3 regions of the Paenisporosarcina macmurdoensis genome follow, and region 2 is predicted to be linked to each of the others. Evidence: predicted binding sites of a transcription regulator. Region 2 holds the regulator's gene; each other region holds the start of a gene.

Region 1 (7,790 bases), on a different contig from region 2:
TCTTGTTGTGTGAATCGGGCCTAAGCCGTCAACTGGTTGACCAAGTGGATCGACAACACGGCCGATCAATTCTGGGCCAACTGGTACTTCCATAATACGGCCTGTACGACGTACTTCATCGCCTTCTTTGATGTCTGTATATGGACCAAGGATAATAATACCAACATTGTTAGCTTCCAAGTTTTGTGCCATTCCAAGTACACCAGTTGAGAACTCAACAAGTTCTCCAGCCATGACGTTATCGAGACCATGAGCACGAGCGATACCATCACCAATAGTGATAACTGTACCTACATCGCTAACTTTCATCTCAGATTGATAATTTTCAATCTGCTGCTTAATTAGAACGCTGATTTCTTCAGCTTTGATGCTCATGTATGTCACCTCTTTCATTTATTATAGTTAACTTAGTAATTGTTTTTTCAAGCGATCAAGCTTGCCGCTAACGCTGCTATCGAAAATACGATTTCCGATTTGAAGACGAATGCCACCTAATAACGACGGATCAATTTCGTTTTCAATGCGTAACGTTTGTTTTCCAACTTTATGGGCAAATGCAGACGAAATCGCCGCACGCTCATCATCAGTTAAAGGACGTGTAGAATATACTTTCGCATCAGCGATACCTTGTGCGTCATTCGAAAGTGCTTCAAATTCAGTTGCAATTTCTACTGTTTCGTTAATACGTTTGCGGTCAACCAACAATTGAAGAATGTTGACAACAAGTGGATTGGCTTTACCAAACAGTTCACGAATTAATTCTTTTTTGCGTTCTAAAGAAAGTTTTGGCGAAGCAAGCAAAGCCTGCAAATCACTATTTTCTTTAAAAACAACTTTCACTTCACGTAAATCTTCTTCTACTGAAGTTAGTTGGTTATGTTGTTGTGCAAGTTGAAATAACGCTAAGGCGTAACGTTGCGCTGCAGTTGATTGACTCACCCTACATCGCCTGCCTTCGCAATCGTTTGTTCGATTAACGCACGGTTATCTTCCTCAGAAATTTCTTTCCCAAGAACTTTAGATGCGGCAAGAACAGATAGAGATACAACTTCTTCGCGAACTGATGCGATAGCTTTATCTTTTTCTGTTTCGATTTCACGGACAGCTGATTCTTTCAAACGGTTCGCTTCAGCACGTGCAACAGTGATGATTTCTTCACGTTGTACATCGCCTTGTTTCTTCGCGTTCTCAACAATCGCTTGTGCTTCCGTTCTCGCTTCTTTTAATAAACTACGTTGTTGTTCTAATAACTGGTGTGACTCTAAACGGCTATTTTCAGCAGCTTCGATTTCACTCGCAATCAAATCTTCACGTTGTTTCATAACTCCCATCAAAGGACCCCAAGCAAATTTAGCAAGCAAGAGCATCAAGATGATGAAAATAACTAAAGTAGCAAAGATGTCACCTGTGTTCAAAAATTCTACTTCATGACCATCAGTGGCACCTAGTACGAGATAATCCAAAAACACGATTGTTTCACTCCCTTCAAGAGCTTCATTCTATAATTAATCTAATAAGATGTTTTTCAAAAAAGTCAGTTGATCAAAATGATCAGTATTCACAAGAGAATGGCGAAGGCTCTTTAAAGCTGAACTCCGCCATTTTCATATATTCGCTTTAGATTAACGGTTTAAAGTGATGAACGCGATAACTGCTGCGATGATTGGAAGTGCTTCAACTAGTGCAACACCGATGAACATTGTTGTTTGAAGAACGCCACGAGCTTCTGGTTGACGAGCGATACCTTCAACTGTTTTTGAAACGATTAATCCGTTACCAATACCTGCACCAAGTGCACCTAAACCGATTGCTATAGCTGCTGCTAATAAACCTACTGAACCTACCATAATTAAATTTCCTCCTTGGAATATGTGTTTTTTTGTGTTAGTCGTTCAAATAAATGAACATTATATTAATGGTCGCGGCTCACTTTGTGGGCCATATAAACCATCGTTAACATAACGAAGATAAACGATTGGATTGCACCAACGAATATCGAGAAACCTTGCCAAGCCATTGTTGGCAATATTGCACCAGCAAAGTGTAGATAACTTACAGAGCCTAAACTTGCAAGTAAGCCAAGTAGGATTTCCCCTGCATAGATGTTACCGTAAAGACGCAGACCGAGTGTCAACGTATTTGCGAACTCTTCAATAATTTTCAAAGGTGCTAAGAAAGGAAGTGGACGTAAGAAGTCTTTTCCGTATTCTTTAATACCTTTCATTTGGATCGCGTAGAAGTGAGTTAAAATAACGACCATTGTAGCAAGTGTCATAGCAACTAGTGGATCAGCTGTTGGTGATTTCCACCAAAGTTCTCCGTTTATGATGATTGAAAACGGAAGTCCTAACATGTTTGCCACGAAGATAAACATGATTAGTGTAATTCCAAGTACATGGAATCGACCACCTGTACTCCAGTCCATGTTGCTTTTGATAATGCCTTTTACGAAGTCCATAACCCACTCCATAAAGTTTTGCATACCGGTTGGTTTCATACTTAATTTACGTGTGGAGATAAAAGCAATTAAGAAAACAATGAGTGCCGTAACCGATAGCATCAAAACGTTAGATAGATTGAACGTAAGTCCAAGCCATACAACGGTTGGATTCTCATGATGCACGATGTATTCACCTCTCTTTCACAATTTGATTAATGGTATTTCACATGGTATACAATTCTGTCTACTAATAAGTAAACATATGGAATCATCAACCCAATGACCGTGCTATTTAAATGAAATTGTTCGGGAATAGACATAGCAACAGCAACCGCCGCGATACCTGAGGCGAACCTGAGTGCCGTGCCGAGTGAGGCTACTTTCTTCCCTTCACTTAAGGAGCGGTCAAATTTCTCCAATCTTCGTACGAGGAGCCAAAAATTATACAGGCCGAAGAGGCCGCCTAATGCTAAGCCAGCAAACACGGTTGGATAAGGTGTGAAACCCCAGCCTAGCGCACAAAATGCGAGCAAAAAAAATATGAGTTTCTTTTGCCTAGCGTAAACTTGCTGTAAATCTAGCATAGATTATGTATCTCCTGAGTCGTATTTTCGAATGGTCAGAATTATGGCTGTAACACCGGTAGCTAGACCAGTGAACAGACACAGAACTAAAAATAACGGGGTGGTGCCTATTTTGTTGTCGAGCCACATACCTGTGAAAACACCGATTAAAATAGAACCAACAAGTTGTGAGAGAATAGCCGAGTACAGAGCCATTCCTTGTAAAGGACGTCTTGTTTGACGCATGATGATCCTCACGTTTTTGCATTTTTTGTAAAACCGTGAATCTGGTAGAAAGTAGATATGACAAGGTCCAAAAGCATAGTTGCCCGTTGAAAGCCCTCTCATTTAATCCCTTGTAAGCATACAATAGGGGTAAAATGATGTCAATTGATTCCCGTGAAAAACTTCACAAAGGTGCATACCTCGACATATAGTCGACAAATTTATGAACACGCGGATGCGTTGGTTTTAATTAGTGCTGAAAACACTGGATTATTTTCGATTGGCATGATGCCAGTCACCCAACTATGTTAATAGAATTTGTTGTACTTGCTTACATGATACTTTACTAAGTTTCTTCTATATTAAATGTGTTTCAAATAGAAAAGGACTACCGAAGCAGCCCTTTATGATTTCTACCTATTTAAATAAACTTTCAATGCTTCGACGATACGTCTAGAAGCTTCTCCATCCCCATAAGGGTTTGAAGCTTTTGACATGGATGCGTACTTCTCTTCATCCGTTAGCAATTCTTTTGCTAAGCCATAAATTGTTTCTTCATCTGTTCCCGCCAACTTCAATGTACCCGCCGCAATTCCTTCAGGACGTTCAGTCGTATCGCGCAATACAAGAACTGGCTTCCCTAAAGAAGGTGCTTCTTCCTGCACGCCGCCTGAATCAGTCAATATAATGAAAGAACGTGCTGCGAAGTTATGGAAATCAAGTACTTCTAATGGTTCGATCAAGTGAATGCGTGGATCGTTTCCAAGTACTTCATTCGCTACTTCTCGAACAGCTGGGTTCATATGGACTGGATAGACCACTTGAACGTCATCATGTTCTTCAATTAAACGTTTAATTGCACGGAACATATTGCGCATCGGTTGTCCTAAGTTTTCACGTCGGTGTGCCGTTAATAAAATCATGCGATCTGTGCCGATTTTATCTAACACTGGATGCGAATACTCTTCGCGTACTGTTGTTTTTAACGCGTCAATTGCCGTGTTGCCTGTAACAACAATGCGATCTTCAGGTTTGTTTTCACGACGAAGGTTTTCTGCTGACACTTCGGTTGGTGAGAAGTGAAGGTCTGCCATCACACCTGTCAATTGACGGTTCATTTCTTCTGGGTACGGTGAGTATTTATTAAACGTACGAAGTCCAGCTTCCACGTGACCTAACGCAATTTGGTTGTAAAATGCCGCTAAGCTTGCAATGAAAGTCGTTGTCGTATCACCGTGAACTAACACGATGTCAGGCTTCGCTTCTTTCATAACTGCATCCAATCCTTCAAGTCCTCGTGTTGTCACGTCTATTAAAGTTTGACGGTCTTTCATAATATTCAAATCGAAATCTGGTTTGATGCCGAATGTATCCAACACTTGGTCAAGCATTTGGCGATGTTGCGCCGTTACCGTCACGATGGATTCGATATCGTCAGTATGTTTTTCAAGTTCTAATACAAGTGGTGCCATTTTAATTGCTTCTGGTCGTGTTCCAAAAATCGTCATTACTTTCCATTTTTTCGTCAACGTCAAAGCACTTCCTTACTTATTTTGTTCCGAACAAACGGTCTCCAGCGTCGCCTAGTCCAGGAACGATGTAACCATGGTCGTCCAGTTTTTCGTCAAGCGCTGCAATATAGATGTCTACATCAGGATGCGCAGCTTTAAGAACTTCCACACCTTCTGGAGCAGCGATTAAGCACATAAACTTAATGTTTTTAGCGCCACGTTTTTTCAATGCGTTGATGGCAACAAGTGCAGATCCACCCGTTGCAAGCATTGGGTCAACTAATATAAAATCACGCTCTTCAACATCCGCTGGGAGCTTCACATAATATTCGATAGGTTGTAATGTTTCAGGATCACGGTATAAGCCGATATGTCCAACTTTAGCAGCAGGCATTAATTTCAAGATGCCGTCTACCATGCCGATTCCAGCACGTAAGATTGGCACGATACCTAATTTTTTACCTGATAATACTTTTGCTTTCGCAGTTGTGACTGGTGTTTCCACTTCTACATCATCTAGAGGCATATCGCGTGTAATTTCAAACGCCATCAAAGTAGCTACTTCGTCGACTAGTTCACGGAATTCTTTTGTACCTGTTCTCTTGTCACGAATAAAAGTTAATTTATGTTGGATCAATGGATGATCAAATACGAATACTTTTCCCATTATGCCCTCTCCTTTACGTTCAAACTTCATCTATTATAGCAGAAAAAACGCATTGCGCTCGACTTGAGATGAAATCGGATTTTTTAGAAAGTTTGTGAAATCTGTTATTGGGTTGAGGGGTCATGTGGTTATTCCCCTTCATTTGGGTTTATTCCCCTTCACTTTGTGTTTATTCCCCTTCGCGGCTGCTTTATTCCCCTTCATTCTCTATTTAATCCCCTCCAACTATTGTTTATTCCCCATCACCCAATTTTTTTCACAGAAACACCCCCAAACGGAGTGCGTGGGGGCTAATTGGTTTGGTTTTCGCTACGCTGCTGATCAATTATTAGTATTGTCCAACTTGTAGTTAAGTATATATTCACGTTTTTTCTTTGAACCAATTGATTCAACATTTAATTTCCCCAAAATTTTAGATGCCTGTTTACAGGTGTCAATTTGTAGAAAGTGCCTGCATTCTTTATTGGTAATCTTTCTATCAATCAACATTGCAAAATCGCTAAGGGCATTAAGATGCCCTACTTTAGTGGATTCACCACATTTTTGACAGCGCCATTCTCTATAAAACTTTTTCACATCAAACGAATGGCACTTTTCGCAAGTAACACCGGGAACAATATCTTTGGGTTCAATAAAGTATTTAGAGGTAATCGGAAATGGATTGTAATCTTGATGTGCATTTAAAAACTCAGTTAAGACTGCCTCCATCTGATCATGATTCAATTTCACTTTATCTCTAGGGCGTGTTCGAATATAATGTGGAAGCTCCTGAATTCCAATTATCGGAATATCTGATTCTTCAAATTGGAGTGATCGATTGGCATCTTTAAATATCACAATTCGATAAATGGGTAATTCTATATTCTTTATTTCTAAAAAATCTTGTAGCAAGTCAGTTATTTCAACTACTTGAGCTAATGGATTTTTATAATAATCAATTTGGCCAGAAGCTAAAGTTCGTTCGAGTTGCGGATGATTTTTACGAATTTTAATATGCCCACCAATATTTTTCATTTCCAAAATAATCGCGTAGTACGGAGTAAGAATTAAGGAATCAATTTGAAACCAAGCCGTTGAGTAAAGATGTAAGTCGTGTAAAACATAATAATCAAATCTGAATTTCACACGTTCAAAAAAATTATTTAATAGTTCCTCCCCTTTTATACCAGCAATTATTTGCCTTTTTAGTCCTTCTAAAAAAATGTATTGGGGATGCGATGGAGATAACCTTCGAATCGCAGCCTCTACTCCCATTAATTTTAATGAATCCGTTCGATATTTCATAATCATCAACATAGCACCTACCCATAACAGTTCTTAACCTAAATTTTATATCAAACCAATATTCTTTACATCAAAATGGGGCAAAGTTGTATTTTGGCACTGTCTTGACGATGCAAAATTCATTTTCCCCTTGAAATAATGAGGCATAATTGAATTTTGGCTATTTATATAAATCGAGTTGAAAAATTAACTATAGTGGGTATCCCAGTTCAGTTATTCCTCAACAGAAATACCCCCAAACGAAGTGCGTGGGGGCTAATAAGTTTGGTTTTCGATTCGCTGCTGTTGAATGGAATTGATATATGGTGGTTATTCCCTTTCACTTTGGTTTATTCCCCTTCACTTTGTGTTTATTCCCCTTCGCGGTTGCTTTATTCCCCTTCATTCTCTATTTAATCCCCTCCAACTACTGTTTATTCCCCTTCACCCAATTTTCCCCACAGAAATACCCCCAAACGGAGTGCGTGGGGCTAATTGGTTTTCGCTTCGCTCTTGTTTGTATTAGTTTCTTCCTACCCAAAAAAGACTGCCTCGGCAGTCTTTAGTGTTGTTCCCTGTCTAAAATACTATCCATCTCATCTAATGTCATGGGTTTGTGGAAGTAGTAGCCTTGGCCACTGTTGCATCCGATGGTCCTGAGTATGGTTAATTGTTCGACGGTTTCGATGCCTTCAGCAATTGATTTCATATTTAAATTGGCCGCGAGTTGTACGATGGTGCGAACGATGGCGAGTGTGCCTTCGCTTTCAATTTTAGATATGAAGCTTCGATCAATTTTGATTTCACTGACTGGTAATTGTTGCAAATAGCTGAGTGACGAGAAGCCCATGCCGAAATCATCAACGGAGCTTTCGAATCCTGCTAACTTCAATTGCTCAAAAATATTTTTGGCTAAATCAAAATCTACTAAACCGACACTTTCTGTAATTTCAATGCGTAAATATTTCGCTGAAATCCCGTATTCTTTCACGGTTTTGCGTAAATCTGCAACAAAGTATGGATGGAAGAAATGATCGTTGGAAATATTGATTGCCACCGGAAACAGCGTTTTACCCTCTCGCTTGCGCTTTTGTAACCAGGTTAATACCTTAGCCAGGATG
Region 2 (7,790 bases):
ACACCATCGTTTGTAATTAGTGGTGAACCAAATTTTTTCTCAAGAACAACGTTACGTCCTTTTGGTCCAAGCGTTACTTTTACAGCATCTGCTAATTTATCTACACCACGAAGCATTGCGCTACGTGCGTCTTCGCTAAATTTAATTTCTTTTGCCATTTAGTAAATCCTCCTAGAATATAATTATGTTTTATCCTATAATTGCTAAAATGTCATTTTCACGTAAAATTAAGTATTCATTACCTTCATATTTCACTTCTGTACCAGCGTATTTAGAGAAAATGATCTTGTCTCCCTCTTTCACATCTAACTCTACACGCGCGCCGTTTTCAAGAACACGACCAGTTCCAATAGCAAGTACTTTACCTTCTTGTGGCTTCTCTTTAGCAGAGTCTGGTAGTACAATACCGAATGCTGATTTTTCTTCTGACTCGATTAATTCAATTACGATACGATCGCCTAATGGTTTTAACAAGTGAAAACAACCTCCCTGAATGGTAGTGATTATTTTATTAGCACTCTCTGTTCTTGAGTGCTAACACAACTCCTATCATAATGAATTGACTGAACTTTTGCAAGTAAGAACACTGCGATTTTTGTATTCTTTGCGACGTAGCCAGAAAACCCATACAATATAGAAAGAACTTCTTTTGATGAAAGGACTTTACCCGTGAAAAATAACAAAACAGCTTTTTATTTAATCACCGTTTACGTCATCATGCAATTGTCTGGAGCACTGTTCGCTCCACTACTCTTCCGCTTTATAAATGGGCAAGAGGGCATGGTAGAACAACAAGCCAAACTACTAGCAAGTGGTTGGTGGATTTTTATTAGCATGTCCGTCGCAGCTCTTGTAAGTTTCGCGATTATCCGTAAAGATAAATCGTTTTTAAATAACTTAAAAGGCAAAAAAAGTTCCATCCCAGTATCAATCGGATGGGGAATTCTTGGATTCTTCATGGTGTTGATAGGTCAAGCCATTGCAGCAATGATTGAAAATGCTCTTGGAATAAAACCAGGATCTGATAATACAGCAACTTTTGTAAAAATAGCGGCCGCTGCTCCAGTTGCCATATTATCAATTGCAATATTTGCCCCTATTTTAGAAGAACTCATTTTCCGACGTGTTATTTTCGGATCGCTTGTACAAAAGTCGAACTTCTTTATTGCCGGATCTGTCAGTGCCATCGTCTTTGCAGTCATCCATTTTGATTTTACACACATACTACTCTATGCGGTGTCAGGATTTATATTCGCCTTTTTGTATTACAAAACAAAAAGAATTTGGACCTCAATCATTTCACATATGTTACTGAACGGCTTTGTCGTCTTGGTCCAATTAAATCGGGATAATATAGAACGTTACCAAAAGTATTTAGAAACCTTATCAAATTCACAATAACTAGTTTCATATGATTAACTCCCAATGAAATCATCATCGGGAGTTTTTTTGTTTAGATTTATTCATGTTCACGGGTGATTATCGCTCATCTCGAAGCATTTATCGCTCATCCACGTCCCATAGCCTAGTTAACTTGTTGAAAAACTCTCCTCTCCCACAGAAAAGAGCTATGTAGCGATTAGCGTAATGGCTCCTATCTAAGGACTTTTGAATAGTTTTGTTTTCGCTGCGCTGCTGTTTGAAAGGAAGAGTTTGTTTCACACCTAGTCAACTTGGCTAACGAGACGGGATTGAAGAGGTATTTTTGCTTATGAAATATTTAACGCTCATTTCGAGAGGTTTATCGCTCTTCTTGGGACATTTATCGCTCATTTCGAAGCATTTATCGCTCATCTTGAGAGATTTATCGCTCATACATGTTCCATATGCTAGTTAACTTGTTAAAACACTCTCCTCAACAGGAAGAAAAAAAGCCTTCTACCGGTTATTCCGGTGGAAGGCTTTCATTTTGACGCTTCGCTTCTTCTATTTGTTGAAGTGCTTCTGCTTTTAAATATTTGCGATAGCCAATTTTCGCTACGACGATACTAAATTCAAACAGTAGGATGAGCGGGATGGTTACCAGAACATGTGACATAATATCTGGAGGTGTTAAAACATCTGCTACCACTACTAGTACCAAGTAAATATATTTACGATACTTGGTTAACAACATAGGTGTAATGATTCCTAATCTTGTTAAGAAAAGTAATACCACAGGCATTTGAAAAACAAAACCAAAAGGAATGGTTAATTGAAATAGAAAATCAAAGTATTCATTAATTCCTATGGTTTGCTCAATATTCAAATCAGCCGCTAAATCAGCCATAAAGTGTATGACGAATGGGAATACGACATAATAGGAGAATGATACCCCTGCTATAAATAGCAAAAAGATGAACGGAATGTAACTTAATGTTGCCGTTCGCTCTTTCTTATAAAGTCCTGGAGAAATAAAAGCCCATACTTGGTAGAGTATGATTGGCGAAGTCATTACGATGGCTAAAACCATCATTACGGTAATTAAAATCTTAAATGGATCCGTTATTTTAAACGCATTTAATGTTAAGTCCCGTGCTTCTTCGCTCACTTGTAAAAATTCAATCAGTGGGCCAGCTAAGAAAAAACTGACTACCACTGCAACAACAAAGAAAACGACGATAATCATCAGCCGTTTTCTTAATTCAATAATATGATCAACTGTAGTCATGTCTCTTTCTTCCATCAGAAAAACACCCTAACGTACTTACTTAACTTCGTCGTCTAACTTCTTTTTCTTTTTAACATCGTCATCTTCATCGTCATCGATGAGACCTTTGGTTGCATTTTTGAATTCGCGAAGCGAACTACCGAATGCTCGTCCTAATTCAGGAAGCTTTTTAGGACCAAATACAAGCAAAGCCACTACCACAATCAATAAAATACTTAATGGACCTGTTGGCATGTAGGCACCTCCTCTTGTCTATTATTATTTTAACTTACTTTTGCTACGTTTGCTATTTGCTACTATGAACGATGTGTGAACTTTCTTCGTCTTGTTTAATGAAGTAAATCAGTGTTTGTAATTCAACGGACAAATCAATTGTATGGACACGAATTGAATCCGGTACCGTTAATCTCATGGGTGTAAAATTGAGAATCCCTTTAACAGCCGTTTTGGTTAAACGATCTGTCACTTCTTGAGCAGCACGCGAAGGTACTGTTAAAATCACTAGCTCAATCCCATATTGTTTGATTTTTTCTTCTAACTTGCTAGGCTCAAAAACAGGAATATCACTCATCATCATTCCGTCTTCAGTGGCACTCGTATCAAATGCTACTACAATGCGTGTGTTGTGATTCTTGTGGAAATTGTATTTTAGAAAAGCAGTACCTAAGCTACCTACACCAATTAATGCGACATTCGTTTCTTCATCTTGATCAAGCGTTTGACGGAAAAACGACAGTAAGTGTTGTACTTCATAGCCATACCCTTTTTTACCTAATGCTCCAAAATGCGAAAAATCACGGCGAATCGTTGCTGAATCAATTTTCATCGCTTCACTTAGTTCCTGAGAAGAAATTCGTTTCTTACCCGCGTTCGAAAAATTTTGGAGAAATCGGTAGTAGAGAGGTACTCTTTTGGTTGTAGCTTGTGGAATTTTAAGCGGTTCTAGTTTCATGCCGTTCCTCCTGCATTCAAGCGAAATCGATTTCATCTTACATGAGTACTTGAAGGAAGTAAAGTTCAGTCGTTGCGTGAGCCCCACGCTTCCATTAAACTAAGTTAGAACTGAGGTGGAATTAATGATTGTCTTACAAGTGAATCAAATACATAAAACGTTTGTCGTCGATGAAATACTAAGCGGTGTCAAACTTGAAATTAACCATAGAGACCGTGTTGCTTTAGTCGGTCGGAACGGTGCCGGGAAATCGACCCTCCTTAAAATTATTGCAGGTGAAATGTCGTATGACTCTGGAGAAATCATCATTCCAAAAGGAACAAAAGTTGGCTATATGGAACAACATGCTGGCATCGATTCTGACTTATCGATATGGGATGAAATGATGACGATTTTTGAGCATCATCGCTTAGCTGAACAAGAATTACGTTCACTCGAACAGCAAATGGCTGACCCTGCGGTACATGAAAATGCCGAGGCTTACGGGCGTATTATGTCTGACTATGATACGAAGCAAGTAGCATTTAAAGATTCGGGTGGCTACCAATATGAATCGGAAACACGTTCTGTCTTACATGGGATGCAATTCTTCTCAGAAGAATATGATAAACCGATTCAATCATTATCTGGTGGACAAAAAACACGTTTAGCCTTAGCTAAATTATTATTAACAAAACCGGATTTATTAATTCTTGATGAACCGACCAATCACTTAGATATCGATACACTTAGCTGGTTGGAACGCTATCTTCAAGGCTATCCAGGAGCCATTTTAATCGTTTCTCATGACCGTTATTTCTTAGATCAAGTGGTGAATTTTGTTTATGAAGTTTCTCGCCATAAAGTGAAACGCTTTGTCGGGAATTATAGTTCCTACTTGGATGAAAAGGCTAAAACGTATGAACGGGACATGAAGTCCTTTGATAAGCAACAAGAAGAAAAAGCGAAACTTGAAGACTTTGTCCAACGCAACCTAGCCCGTGCTTCAACGACTAAAATGGCACAGTCTCGTCGTAAAGTATTGGAGAAAACCGATTGGATGGATTCTCCGAATGGCGATGAAAAATCTGCGAACTTTGGTTTCTCGATTGAACGTCAAAGCGGAAACGACGTACTAAAATTGGAACAAGTCACGGTAGGTTACTCGGAAAAGCCAGTTTCTCAAGATGTAAATCTTCGAATATTTCGAGAAGACCGAATTGCTTTAGTTGGTCCAAACGGTGTTGGAAAATCCACTTTACTTAAAACCGTCGTAAAAGATATTCCTCCAATTGCTGGATCGATTCATTACGGCACAAATGTTCAATTTGGTTATTACGATCAAGAACAAGCTAAACTCACTGGTAATCGATCAGTACTAAAAGAATTATGGGATGAATGGCCATTAATGAACGAGAAAGATGTACGCAATGTATTGGGACGCTTCTTATTCAGTGGTGATGACGTAACCAAATCTATTTCGTCCTTATCGGGTGGCGAAAAAGCCAGGGTCGCTTTAGCCAAACTCATGATGTTAAAAGCGAACACCTTGATTTTAGATGAGCCGACTAATCACTTGGATCTTGATAGTAAAGAAGTTCTTGAAAATGCGTTAATTGATTACCCAGGAACCATCCTTTTTGTGTCACATGACCGCTACTTTATAAATAGGATTGCCACAAAAGTCATTGAACTATCAAGCGACGGTGCTTTTGAATACCTAGGTGATTATGATTATTATGTGGAAAAGAAAAAAGAACTTGAAGAAATTCGAGCTGAAAATGCGGGGCCAATCGAGGTTGGAGCACCTGTCATCAAACAATCTACTTCAACCATTGATAAAGAGGCGAAGAAACGAGAGCGCCAAGTTACACGTCGCTTAGAGGAATTAGAAGGTCAACTAGGCGTGATTGAAGAAAATATTACTGCTGTTGAAGAAAAATTGTGTGATCCCGCTATCTTCCAAGACCATGAACAATTGGTGATCCTTCAAAAAGAGCTTGAATCCTATAAAGAGGAACAAGAAGTTCTCATGACTGAATGGATGGAATTAGAAGAAGAATTAGAACAATTGTAAGATTACCGCATGTCTAAACATGCGGTATTTTCTCACAATTCATCAAGTATATATATGGGTCAAGTACTTTTTTCGACATTTTTCTCTCCACAAGGTTATTCACAAACAAAAGGTTGATATATCAATCTATCAACAGACTTATCCACACTATCCACAGGCAAAAAAGATTTTGTGCACATTGTTCAATGGAAAACCTACCACTACATATTGAATTCCACTGACTTATACACATCTTATCCACAAATTGTGCATAAGTACAGATGTTCTCTATTGACATTACAATTCATTTTTGTTAAAAAAGACTCGATTCTCTGCAAAAAGAGAATCGAGTCTTCTTATTTCCAGTCGAATAATGTCATGCCTGGATTTCCGTTCATTGACATCGAGCTAATAAGTCCTTTTTCGAACATAACAGAACCAGCTGCTGCAATCATAGCAGCATTGTCTGTACATAAAAACAGCGGCGGGACCGTAAATGGTATTCCTTCTTTTTCAAAGGTATCTTCTAACGATTTACGTAACCCTTTGTTTGCTGACACTCCACCAGCAGCAATCACTTGTTTGACCTTATATTGTTTGGCTGCTCGCAATGTTTTAGCAGTAAGCACTTCTACTACACTATCTTGGAAACCTGCAGCTACGGCTTGAGGTTTAATCTCTTCCCCGCGTTGCTCAGCGTTGTGCATATAATTTATGACAGATGACTTCAAACCACTAAAACTAAAGTCATATGAGCCCTCCTCTAACCATATACGAGGAAATGCAATGGGTTCGACACCTTCATGTGCAAGTCTGTCAATATGCGGACCACCAGGATAGGGAAGCTTTAATACTCTTGCTACTTTGTCATATGCCTCACCAGCGGCGTCATCGCGTGTTTCACCGATTAACTCAAACGTCCCGTGCTCTGGCATTAAGACGATCTCCGTATGCCCTCCTGACACAACGAGAGCCAGTAACGGGAATTGCATTAGTTCTGTTAATTGATTGGCATAAATATGTCCTGCAATATGATGAACTCCAACTAGCGGTAATCGATTTGCAAAAGCAAATGCTTTTGCAGCATTGATTCCAATGAGAAGTGCACCGACGAGTCCTGGCCCTTCTGTAACTGCAACTGCATCCAAGTCACTCGGTTCCATGTTTGCTTGCTTGAGCGCTTCTTCAATGACAATCGTCACTTGCTCTACATGATGACGAGAGGCGATTTCAGGAACGACTCCACCAAAACGTTTATGACTTTCGATTTGTGATGCAACTACATTAGAAACGATTTCACAGCCGTTACGAACAATCGATGCAGCGGTCTCATCACAACTCGTTTCAATACCTAATATGATTTGATCTTTTGTCATTTAAATTCCACCCACATTACCAGTGCATTCTCTTGGTTATCTGTATAATAACCTTTTCGAATTCCACCATTTTGAAAGTCTAGTTTTCGATATAAATTTTGAGCAATCGTATTACTTACTCGTGCCTCTAAAGTCATGAGAACAATTTCATGTTCTTTAGCAACTCGAATGGCTTCACGCATAAGCCCTTCACCGATTCCTTGCCCTTTAAACTCTTTAGCTACTGCTACATTGGTTATATGACTTTCATCTACTACCATCCACATTCCACAGAAGCCAATAATTTGCCCTAAATCATTTTCTGCAACAACATAATACGCATGTAAATTAGTCGTCATTTCTTGAACAAAAGAATCCCGAGTCCAAGGCAAACTAAATGCTTCTTGCTCAATCTTTAATACACTATCTATATCGGCAACCGTCATCTTACGGTAAAAAACGGTATCAATCATTTCAAATCGCCAGCCTTTTGCTGTTCTGCATTCCAATTAGTTTCAGCTTCCGTAATACGCTTATAATCGGGTACAAAATGATGTGTTGCTTCTATAGAAGGAAGTGGCTTCTTCATTGCTTGCTCGATGACGACAGAAGCTCTTGGTAAATCCAAATACAATGGAGCACGAATAGCACGATCACCTAAAACTCGTTGAATCGCTTCCCAGTGGATTGGTACGTCTTTGCCCACAAATAAAACATTTTCTTCTGTCGTACCTAATTTCTCTAAAATAGTCTCTAAAGCATAATGTCCATCTGGTAAGACAGCTACTAAGTCTTTCG
Region 3 (7,790 bases), on a different contig from region 2:
ACGAGAATCTCATCTAGTCCGTCAACATCTAGTTGATAACCACCTGAACGAGCTTGGTCAAATCGAAAAGACAAAGGCAACTGTTTCTCTAAGTGAAGACCTTCAACCGTCGTTCCAGCATGAATCACCTTCACTAAAGGAACTTTCAGTAATAAAGGCAGTAGCTGCTCCCAATCGGAGGCGGATATGACCAATGTATCTTTTGCAAACTCCAAACCTTCTGCAATACGCTGACTCTTCATTAAAAATACAATGACTTCCTCTGTTTCTTTGTCAAAACTATAGATTTCAGGGCTATAGAAAAAATCTGGAGCGCATTCATACGAATTTCCTTGCTCGACTTTTTTCAAGAATTCTTTCACGTTTACGATTCTATCTAATCTTTCGGTCCCGGCTTTTATGGTTATCCCCAATACATAGCCTGCCTTCCCGAGAAACACAGGGCTACAGCTAAATTCCACAAGGAGAACCTGTCTCTTATCGAAATGCAGCCTTTTGCCTCTTGGTCTCGGTGCTTGCTGAGTGAATAAATCCAGCATTTTAGCCGTCATGGGATTTTCCCGTTGTTGGTTTTCATCGATTGCCAAAAGAACCCCCGCAATATGATGGCAGTAAGTCGTTACGAATCCGACCGGTGGACAACTGCAAGAAGCTAGAATTTTTCCATCTTGCGTTTGTCTCACGCTTATCTGGAACTTGTCCCTACCACCTTCTACAACAGCCTTTATGGATAAATCGTCCTCTTCATCGGGCTCGAGTAAGATTTTCCCTGCTTGGTTAATGACTTTGCCTTTTTTATAAGCGGCCATTCCGCATAGTCTTTTTATTTTTGACTCATTTAATGAAAAATTCATGGGGTGATCCTTCCTGAAGCACATGGTTGGTTGGAGAAATCAAGTTACTGTCTAAGTGTTTTCCCTATTATCTCGAACTGAGGTTGTCGTTACAAGCATCCTGCCACAGGTTGTTGAATTCCTCTGCTCACTTTCATGTTTATAAGTCTTTAAGGCACTGTTTTTAGTACACACTTAGAAAATGCTAAATAGACGCTATCTAAGTGTTAGAAGGGTATAATAAATTGGAAGAAGTAAACATTAAATGAGATGCCTTTTTATATAGAAAGTAAATAACAAATAATAATCATATGTGAAAGATAAAAGACATTAAAAGAAAAGGTGATTCGATGACAGAGGAAAAAGCAATGTTAGAAACAGGATGGAACTTTGACAACAGTTATGCTCGACTACCGCAAGTATTTTTCACAAGCTTCACTCCAGATGCAGTACGCTCGCCGGGTTTGATTATTTTAAATACCCCATTAGCGACGGAATTAGGGTTAAATGCTGATGCGTTACAAAGCAAATACGGAGTAGCTGAACTTGCAGGAAACAAAATTCCAGAAGGAGCAGCACCTCTTGCTCAAGCTTACGCAGGGCATCAATTCGGGAATTTCAACATGTTAGGAGACGGTCGAGCTCTTTTACTAGGAGAGCAAATCACTCCTGATGGTGAACGGTTTGATATTCAGTTCAAAGGTTCAGGTAGAACGCCTTATTCCCGCGGCGGCGATGGTCGAGCGGGACTTGGACAAATGCTACGTGAATATATCATTAGCGAAGCCATGCATGCACTCGATATTCCTACTACCCGCAGTCTGGCAGTGGTGACTACCGGTGAATCCGTACTCCGCGAAACTGAACTGCAAGGTGCAATTCTGACCCGAGTTGCTGCTAGTCACATCCGTGTCGGTACGTTCCAATACGCTGCAAACTTTGGCTCAATCGAGGAAGTGCGGGAACTGGCTGATTATACAATAAAACGCCATTATCCTGAAGTAGATGCTGATGACAATCGATATTTATCGTTCCTTCGAGAAGTGATTAAACGTCAAGCTTCGCTCATTGCTAAATGGCAATTGGTTGGCTTTATACACGGTGTGATGAACACCGACAATATGACCATTAGCGGAGAAACGATTGACTACGGTCCTTGCGCCTTCATGGATAACTACGATCCAGCAACGGTATTCAGCTCCATTGACCGACAAGGCCGTTATGCTTACGGAAATCAACCATATATTGGTGGATGGAATCTCGCGCGATTTGCAGAAACACTATTGCCGCTTCTTCATGATGATCAGAATGAGGCGATTAAAATAGCCACAGAAGCAATCGGAGAATTTAATAAGTTCTATCACGAGAATTGGTATGCGGGAATGAGAGAAAAACTTGGCATTTTCAACGCAGAAGAAGCGAATGAAAAACTTATTGAGGATCTCCTAAATATGATGCAAAAGCATAGTGCGGACTATACCAATACCTTCCGTTCACTGACTTTAGATAAGTTGGAAGACACGGCTCTGTTTAACAGCGAAGAATTTAAGATGTGGAATGAGCTGTGGCAAGCAAGACTAAGCAGACAGCAGGAATCTAAAGAAGACTCTCAGCAGTTAATGCGAAACAGCAATCCTGCAATAATCCCTCGCAACCATCGGGTAGAAGAAGCACTAGAAGCTGCAGTGGAACGTGGAGATTATAGCGTGATGGAGAAACTGCTTGAAGTTCTTTCAAAACCTTTTGCACATACACAAGAGCAGACGGATTTCTGCACAGTGCCGACAGAACCTAATGAGTCTTATCGAACTTATTGTGGTACTTGATTAATAATCAAAATAAATGTTAGAGAAAATGCCTGTCATCGAATGAAGTATGAAACTACTTCTTTTGATGACAGGCATTTTTTATTTATTACTTGATTCTTGAACCACTTCGAACAAGACAGAGAATCCTCGGACATTAATCAACAACACTTGAGACAGATTTCAGGGACAGTAGTGCCACCCATATCAGATACCAAAAAGAGATAAAAGGTAAGTCCAAATGCAGATGAGCCCGAGTAGTGCCAGACTATATTTGATAGTCATTCTAAGTAAGGTTGATTCTTGTCCAGTTTCTTTTACGGCTGCTGTTGCAATGGCAATCGATTGTGGAGAAATCAGTTTGGCCATTACCCCACCACTTGTGTTGGCAGCAAGAAGAAGAGCAGAACTTGTGCCAATTTGTTGACCTGTCACGACTTGGAGATTTCCAAATAAGGCATTGTTACTAACAACAGAGCCTGTGATAAATACGCCGATCCATCCAAGAACTGGGGATACCAATGGAAAGATATCGCCTGTTTTTGCGAGTGAAAGGCCGATTGAAGAAGAAAGTCCTGCATAGTTTGAAAGATTGGCAAATCCCATAATAAAACAGATGGTTAAAACAGGGATCCAAAGTTCTTTCAGTGTATCGCCTAAGCTTTCCATACCTTCTTTTAAGTTAATTCTATTACTAAACATACCTGTTAACATAACGGCTAAGAAAATCGCCGTACCTGTTGCAGAAATCAAGTCCAGTTTAAAGATGGCAATTAATGGTGTTTCGATTGCAGCAATTGGTGGGACTTTCACGACTTGACCGTCTAATCCAGGAATCGGTAACAATAGTGTTGTCTTATAGAGTAGACCACCTTCTAAAAATAAAGCTTTGAAAACTGGAAGGCTCCAGATCAAAATCATTCCTGTCAAAATGTAAAACGGAGACCAAGCAAGAATAATCTCTTTAAGAGAGTAGTTTTGCTGGACGCCTACCTCTTCGTCAGGATTTTCACGATAGATATTTTTTGGCTGCCATTTATTTAAGAAAAGCGCAAGAACAGCCATACTCACAAGAGCAGAAATTATATTGGCTAACTCTGGTCCTAAAAATATGATAGTGAGTGTTTGAAGAGCTGTATATGTTCCACTCACGACAAGTAAAGCTGGTAACGTTTCTTTTATACCTTTCCATTTGTCGAGAATAAAGACGAGTAAGAATGGAATGATGAAAGAGATAAAAGGCAGTGTCCAAGCCAGTGTACGAGATAAATCGATTGGCTCCATATTGCCCATTTGCGCCCCGACGATAACAGGAATTCCAATTGCACCAAATGCTCCAGATGCAGCATTTGCAATTAAACAAAGCATTGCCGCTTTCAATGGACGGAACCCAAGTTCTGTTAATAAGGCTGCACAAATGGCTATTGGAACACCAAAACCGGCTGCACCTTCTAAAAATGCACTGAAGCTAAAGCCAATCAGTAATACTTGAAGTCGTTGGTCTCGTGAGATATTTGCGATACTTCCACGAATCACGTCAAATTTCCCTGTTTTAACCGAGATTTTATAGAGCCAAACTGCCATTATCACGATATAGCCGATTGGCCACAAACCGTTGGCAATCCCGTGGAAGACTGCAGCAATGGCCTTTAAAAATGTCATTTGGAATAAAAATGTCGATACAATTATGCTAATGATTAGGGTGAAAAGGGCTGCGATAATGCCCTTCATTTTGAATAGAGTTAGACCCAAAAGAAAGAATATGACAGGAAGGGCTGCAACCAAGGCAGATAAGTATGTGTTATTTAATGGATTATAATCTTGGATCCAGATGATGCATCCTTCTTTCTAGTTGAAATTATAATTTCACTTCTTCAAAGCGAGGCGCCAAAATGGCTTTTAAGACATCTGCGCTGTGTTGGAATTTTTGTTGTTCTTCTTCATTGAGTTCTAATTCGACAATTTCTCGGATCCCACTACGATTTATGATTGCTGGAACACCCATGTATACATTTTTTTCACTATATTGACCATCCAGATGAGCAGATACTGTTAACACGCTATTTTCATTGTTTAAAATGGCTTTTGTAATTCGCGCAAGTCCCATGGCGATGCCATAGTAAGTAGCACCTTTACCTTCAATGATTTTGTAGGCTGCATCCCGTACATTAATGAAAATTTCATCTAAATCTTCTTTTTTATACTGTTCTTGACGTTCAATCATTTTCAAAATGGGAATGCCTCCCACGTCTGCGGAACTATAAACAGGTAGCTCACTGTCACCGTGTTCTCCGATGATATACGCATGAACATTTTTGGGTGCAATTTTAAAATAATCACCTATTAAGTATCGGAAACGGGCTGTATCAAGAATGGTACCAGATCCTATGACTCGTCCTTTCGGTAACCCACTATAATGCCACGTAGCGTAAGTTAAGATGTCAACGGGATTGGTTGCGACAAGAAAGATACCATTAAATCCACTAGCCATGACATTCTCGACAATTGTTTTAAAAATAATCAAATTCTTATCCACAAGGTCAAGGCGTGTTTCTCCTGGTTTTTGGTTCGCTCCTGCACAAATAACAACTATATCTACATCTGCACAATCTTTATACTCTCCAAAAAGGATATTGGTTGAATCTGGGGAGAATACTTTCCCATGATTCAAATCCATTACCTCACCGATTGCTTTTTCTTTATTTACATCAATCAAGATCAACTCATCTACAATTCCTTGATTCATAAGAGCAAAGGCGTAGCTTGATCCTACATATCCTGTTCCAATTACTGCGACACTGCTTATTTTTTCTTTTTTCATAAGTTGATCTTCCTTTCATATCAATACTGTTGTAAAAAGGAAATATTTTTTTGAACAGATTCACCATTAGACTTTCTTGTTTCTATTAATTATCTAAACTATTTAAATCGATTATCATACCTGTATTCAAAGTAATGAAAACAAATAAAGTAATTAACATTAAGACTATCATTTTACTCAGCTCTTCCCATGTCCTAAACCCTTCTGAACCTGGAGGTGCGTAAAATGAGGCCAAATATGAGCCGAATTTTTGTGTATTTATGAAATGCATCCTAATCCAATCCTTTTATAGTCTATAAATATTAAGTAAACAATTAACCACAATGTTCCTTTTTATATCCGCGTCTGAAACATGTTTTTGTTTGCTCACTTTTTTCACTTCTTTCATTAAATTAGGTTATATTTAGCGTAATGCATCCTCATGCGAAACACTGTAACTTTTATCACACGTGGAGTGTTATACACCGCCCGTATACTCCACTTAACGGTGGTTTATTCGGTTTCACCTAATTTATTCCACAAAAAAGGCTACCCTATTATGGGCAACCAAACAATTTCGTAAAAGGCTATCGATCCGTCTTCGCATTTTATTTCACTTTTTAAATGAGCTAAATTATTGTGGTACTTGATTAAAAAAATGCCTGTCATCGAGTAAAGTGTGAAACTACTTCATTCGATGACAGGCATTAATAATTACTCGAATTTCTACTTAACTGTCTCAATCTCTAACTTATCCAGTAACCTAATATACTCTATGTGGTCATCCCCACCAGAAAAGCCGCTTCCATTCAACGCATTAACAGTAGGAAGCACTTTGCCCGAACGATCATAGGCCATCCAGCCAAAATACATATAGTGTTCTATAAAGAAATTGCTGAATATATCTGGCTGTCTAGCTGTCTCCAACTCCGTATATGAAGCCAAAATGGATGACCAACTATCCGGCAATGGCATAGCACCGTATGATGTGTCCGAGAGTTTAACTAGTTCCTCGAGTTGAACACCTGGATCATAGTACTCAATGCCTTCAGTGATGTGGAATGTCCGATCTTTTATCAGATAGAACTTCAGCTTTTCAATAGGTATTTCAGGAGAAATGTTCCACACCAAGTGGGTAGTGGAGATATCTCCATCCTCAATACGCCATGAATGTGGATTACCACCTGTATTGGCTGATGCTAGCTCCCAGTCGCTTTTTTTCCATACCCAATAACTGACTCCATAATTGTTCTCTTCAGATTTAAAGGGGACAAATACATGTTTTTCATCAACCTCGATGGTGTCCTGAATTTCTTTTACATTTGCTTCCGGGAAGATGTGATTGATTTCCTTAATCAATTCCCCCTTATCTGGAAAGGAGTTCGGATTGTTAGAAGTAATCCAATAAATCAAACTGATGACCAGTAATATGGCCAAGACACTTATTATGACTAGTCGTTTTTTCTTTGACATCTTAATTTACCCCCTCAATCAGAGAGTCTTTAAAGCGAAAATACCGCTGTTCTTTTGGGGTGGATATCAAAAGTCCTTTTCCATCCTCTTCGATATAAACCACCGAGATCAATCCACTGCCCCATTTAGGGATAGCTCCGATAAGTTGGTACGGAAACTTTTCTTGTGTGTTTGTTGAATCGTATTCCAAATTCGCTCCGTAATACCAGTCTGTGCTCTGTATCGGTTCTTCACTGAAATCAAGGATAGTTGCCAAAGCATTTTCTTTATCCATCTGCTGTTGCTTTACCCCAGGGTGAATAGGAATAATGGAAGCGTCGTCAATGTTCGAAAGATAAGTCAACGGTTCATTTCCCGGATAAATGGCCTGAAAAATCGGAATCGCAAGCAGCGTGAAGATGAGAAAGATAAAGTTGGCTGCAAAACCAAACCAGGCAAAGGTACGGTAAATCTTCCATTCCTCGTTCTTTTTTCTAAAGTATGCATATAAACCCCATACACCCAACGGCAAAATCGGTATTCTCATCAACGTACCGAACATCTCAGTATTAAATGAGAACGAAAACAACCCGACTAGTATGACCACTAGCACTTTCCAAATTTCCAATTCATCTGATTGTCTGCTATACAGACGATAGGCAATCCATGCAATGATACACCACGCTATTATTGTCATACTCACTTCCACCACATTGTTGGTCTCCAAGAAAATCATTCCCCTTATTGCTAATGATTGCACATGATTCATATCTTTATAAACCTAGTTAGCACCTTCTTAATTTCGACAAAGAAATTCGAATCCCCTTCCAATATTTCTCTTTTTCAAGAATCGGTTCATTTATAATGTTGGTGTTTTATAAAAAGGAGAGAATCGGCTTC

What was found. Region 2 encodes Rex, which represses fermentation and respiration genes when NADH is low (regulators of the CRP and FNR family bind a similar motif). Its sites were predicted from a motif close to TTGTGAAATATTTCACAA; they were not measured.
Region 1: the regulator Rex is predicted to act here: its motif matches at 3,401-3,418, upstream of ACFPYN_RS12760 (AtpZ/AtpI family protein).
Region 3: the regulator Rex is predicted to act here: its motif matches at 5,508-5,525, upstream of ACFPYN_RS04895 (L-lactate dehydrogenase).

What each region holds. Positions count from the first base shown of each region.
Region 1 covers NZ_JBHSRI010000019.1:84,952-92,741, forward strand. The annotation lists gene atpA (F0F1 ATP synthase subunit alpha) at 1-375, opposite strand, end outside; gene ACFPYN_RS12735 (F0F1 ATP synthase subunit delta) at 403-939, opposite strand; gene atpF (F0F1 ATP synthase subunit B) at 936-1,469, opposite strand; gene atpE (F0F1 ATP synthase subunit C) at 1,623-1,847, opposite strand; gene atpB (F0F1 ATP synthase subunit A) at 1,913-2,623, opposite strand; gene ACFPYN_RS12755 (ATP synthase subunit I) at 2,653-3,024, opposite strand; gene ACFPYN_RS12760 (AtpZ/AtpI family protein) at 3,028-3,249, opposite strand; gene wecB (non-hydrolyzing UDP-N-acetylglucosamine 2-epimerase) at 3,642-4,757, opposite strand; gene upp (uracil phosphoribosyltransferase) at 4,777-5,406, opposite strand; gene ACFPYN_RS12775 (nuclease-related domain-containing protein) at 5,728-6,696, opposite strand; gene ACFPYN_RS12780 (bifunctional diguanylate cyclase/phosphodiesterase) at 7,232-7,790, opposite strand, start outside.
Region 2 covers NZ_JBHSRI010000020.1:44,354-52,143, forward strand. The annotation lists gene groL (chaperonin GroEL) at 1-158, opposite strand, end outside; gene groES (co-chaperone GroES) at 190-474, opposite strand; gene ACFPYN_RS12995 (CPBP family intramembrane glutamic endopeptidase) at 670-1,401, shown strand; gene tatC (twin-arginine translocase subunit TatC) at 1,886-2,665, opposite strand; gene tatA (twin-arginine translocase TatA/TatE family subunit) at 2,687-2,884, opposite strand; gene ACFPYN_RS13010 (redox-sensing transcriptional repressor Rex) at 2,937-3,602, opposite strand; gene ACFPYN_RS13015 (ABC-F family ATP-binding cassette domain-containing protein) at 3,727-5,658, shown strand; gene tsaD (tRNA (adenosine(37)-N6)-threonylcarbamoyltransferase complex transferase subunit TsaD) at 5,994-7,013, opposite strand; gene rimI (ribosomal protein S18-alanine N-acetyltransferase) at 7,010-7,465, opposite strand; gene tsaB (tRNA (adenosine(37)-N6)-threonylcarbamoyltransferase complex dimerization subunit type 1 TsaB) at 7,462-7,790, opposite strand, start outside.
Region 3 covers NZ_JBHSRI010000003.1:190,969-198,758, forward strand. The annotation lists gene ACFPYN_RS04880 (DEAD/DEAH box helicase) at 1-854, opposite strand, end outside; gene ACFPYN_RS04885 (protein adenylyltransferase SelO) at 1,184-2,659, shown strand; gene ACFPYN_RS04890 (L-lactate permease) at 2,846-4,471, opposite strand; gene ACFPYN_RS04895 (L-lactate dehydrogenase) at 4,497-5,459, opposite strand; gene ACFPYN_RS04900 (hypothetical protein) at 6,165-6,911, opposite strand; gene ACFPYN_RS04905 (hypothetical protein) at 6,913-7,617, opposite strand.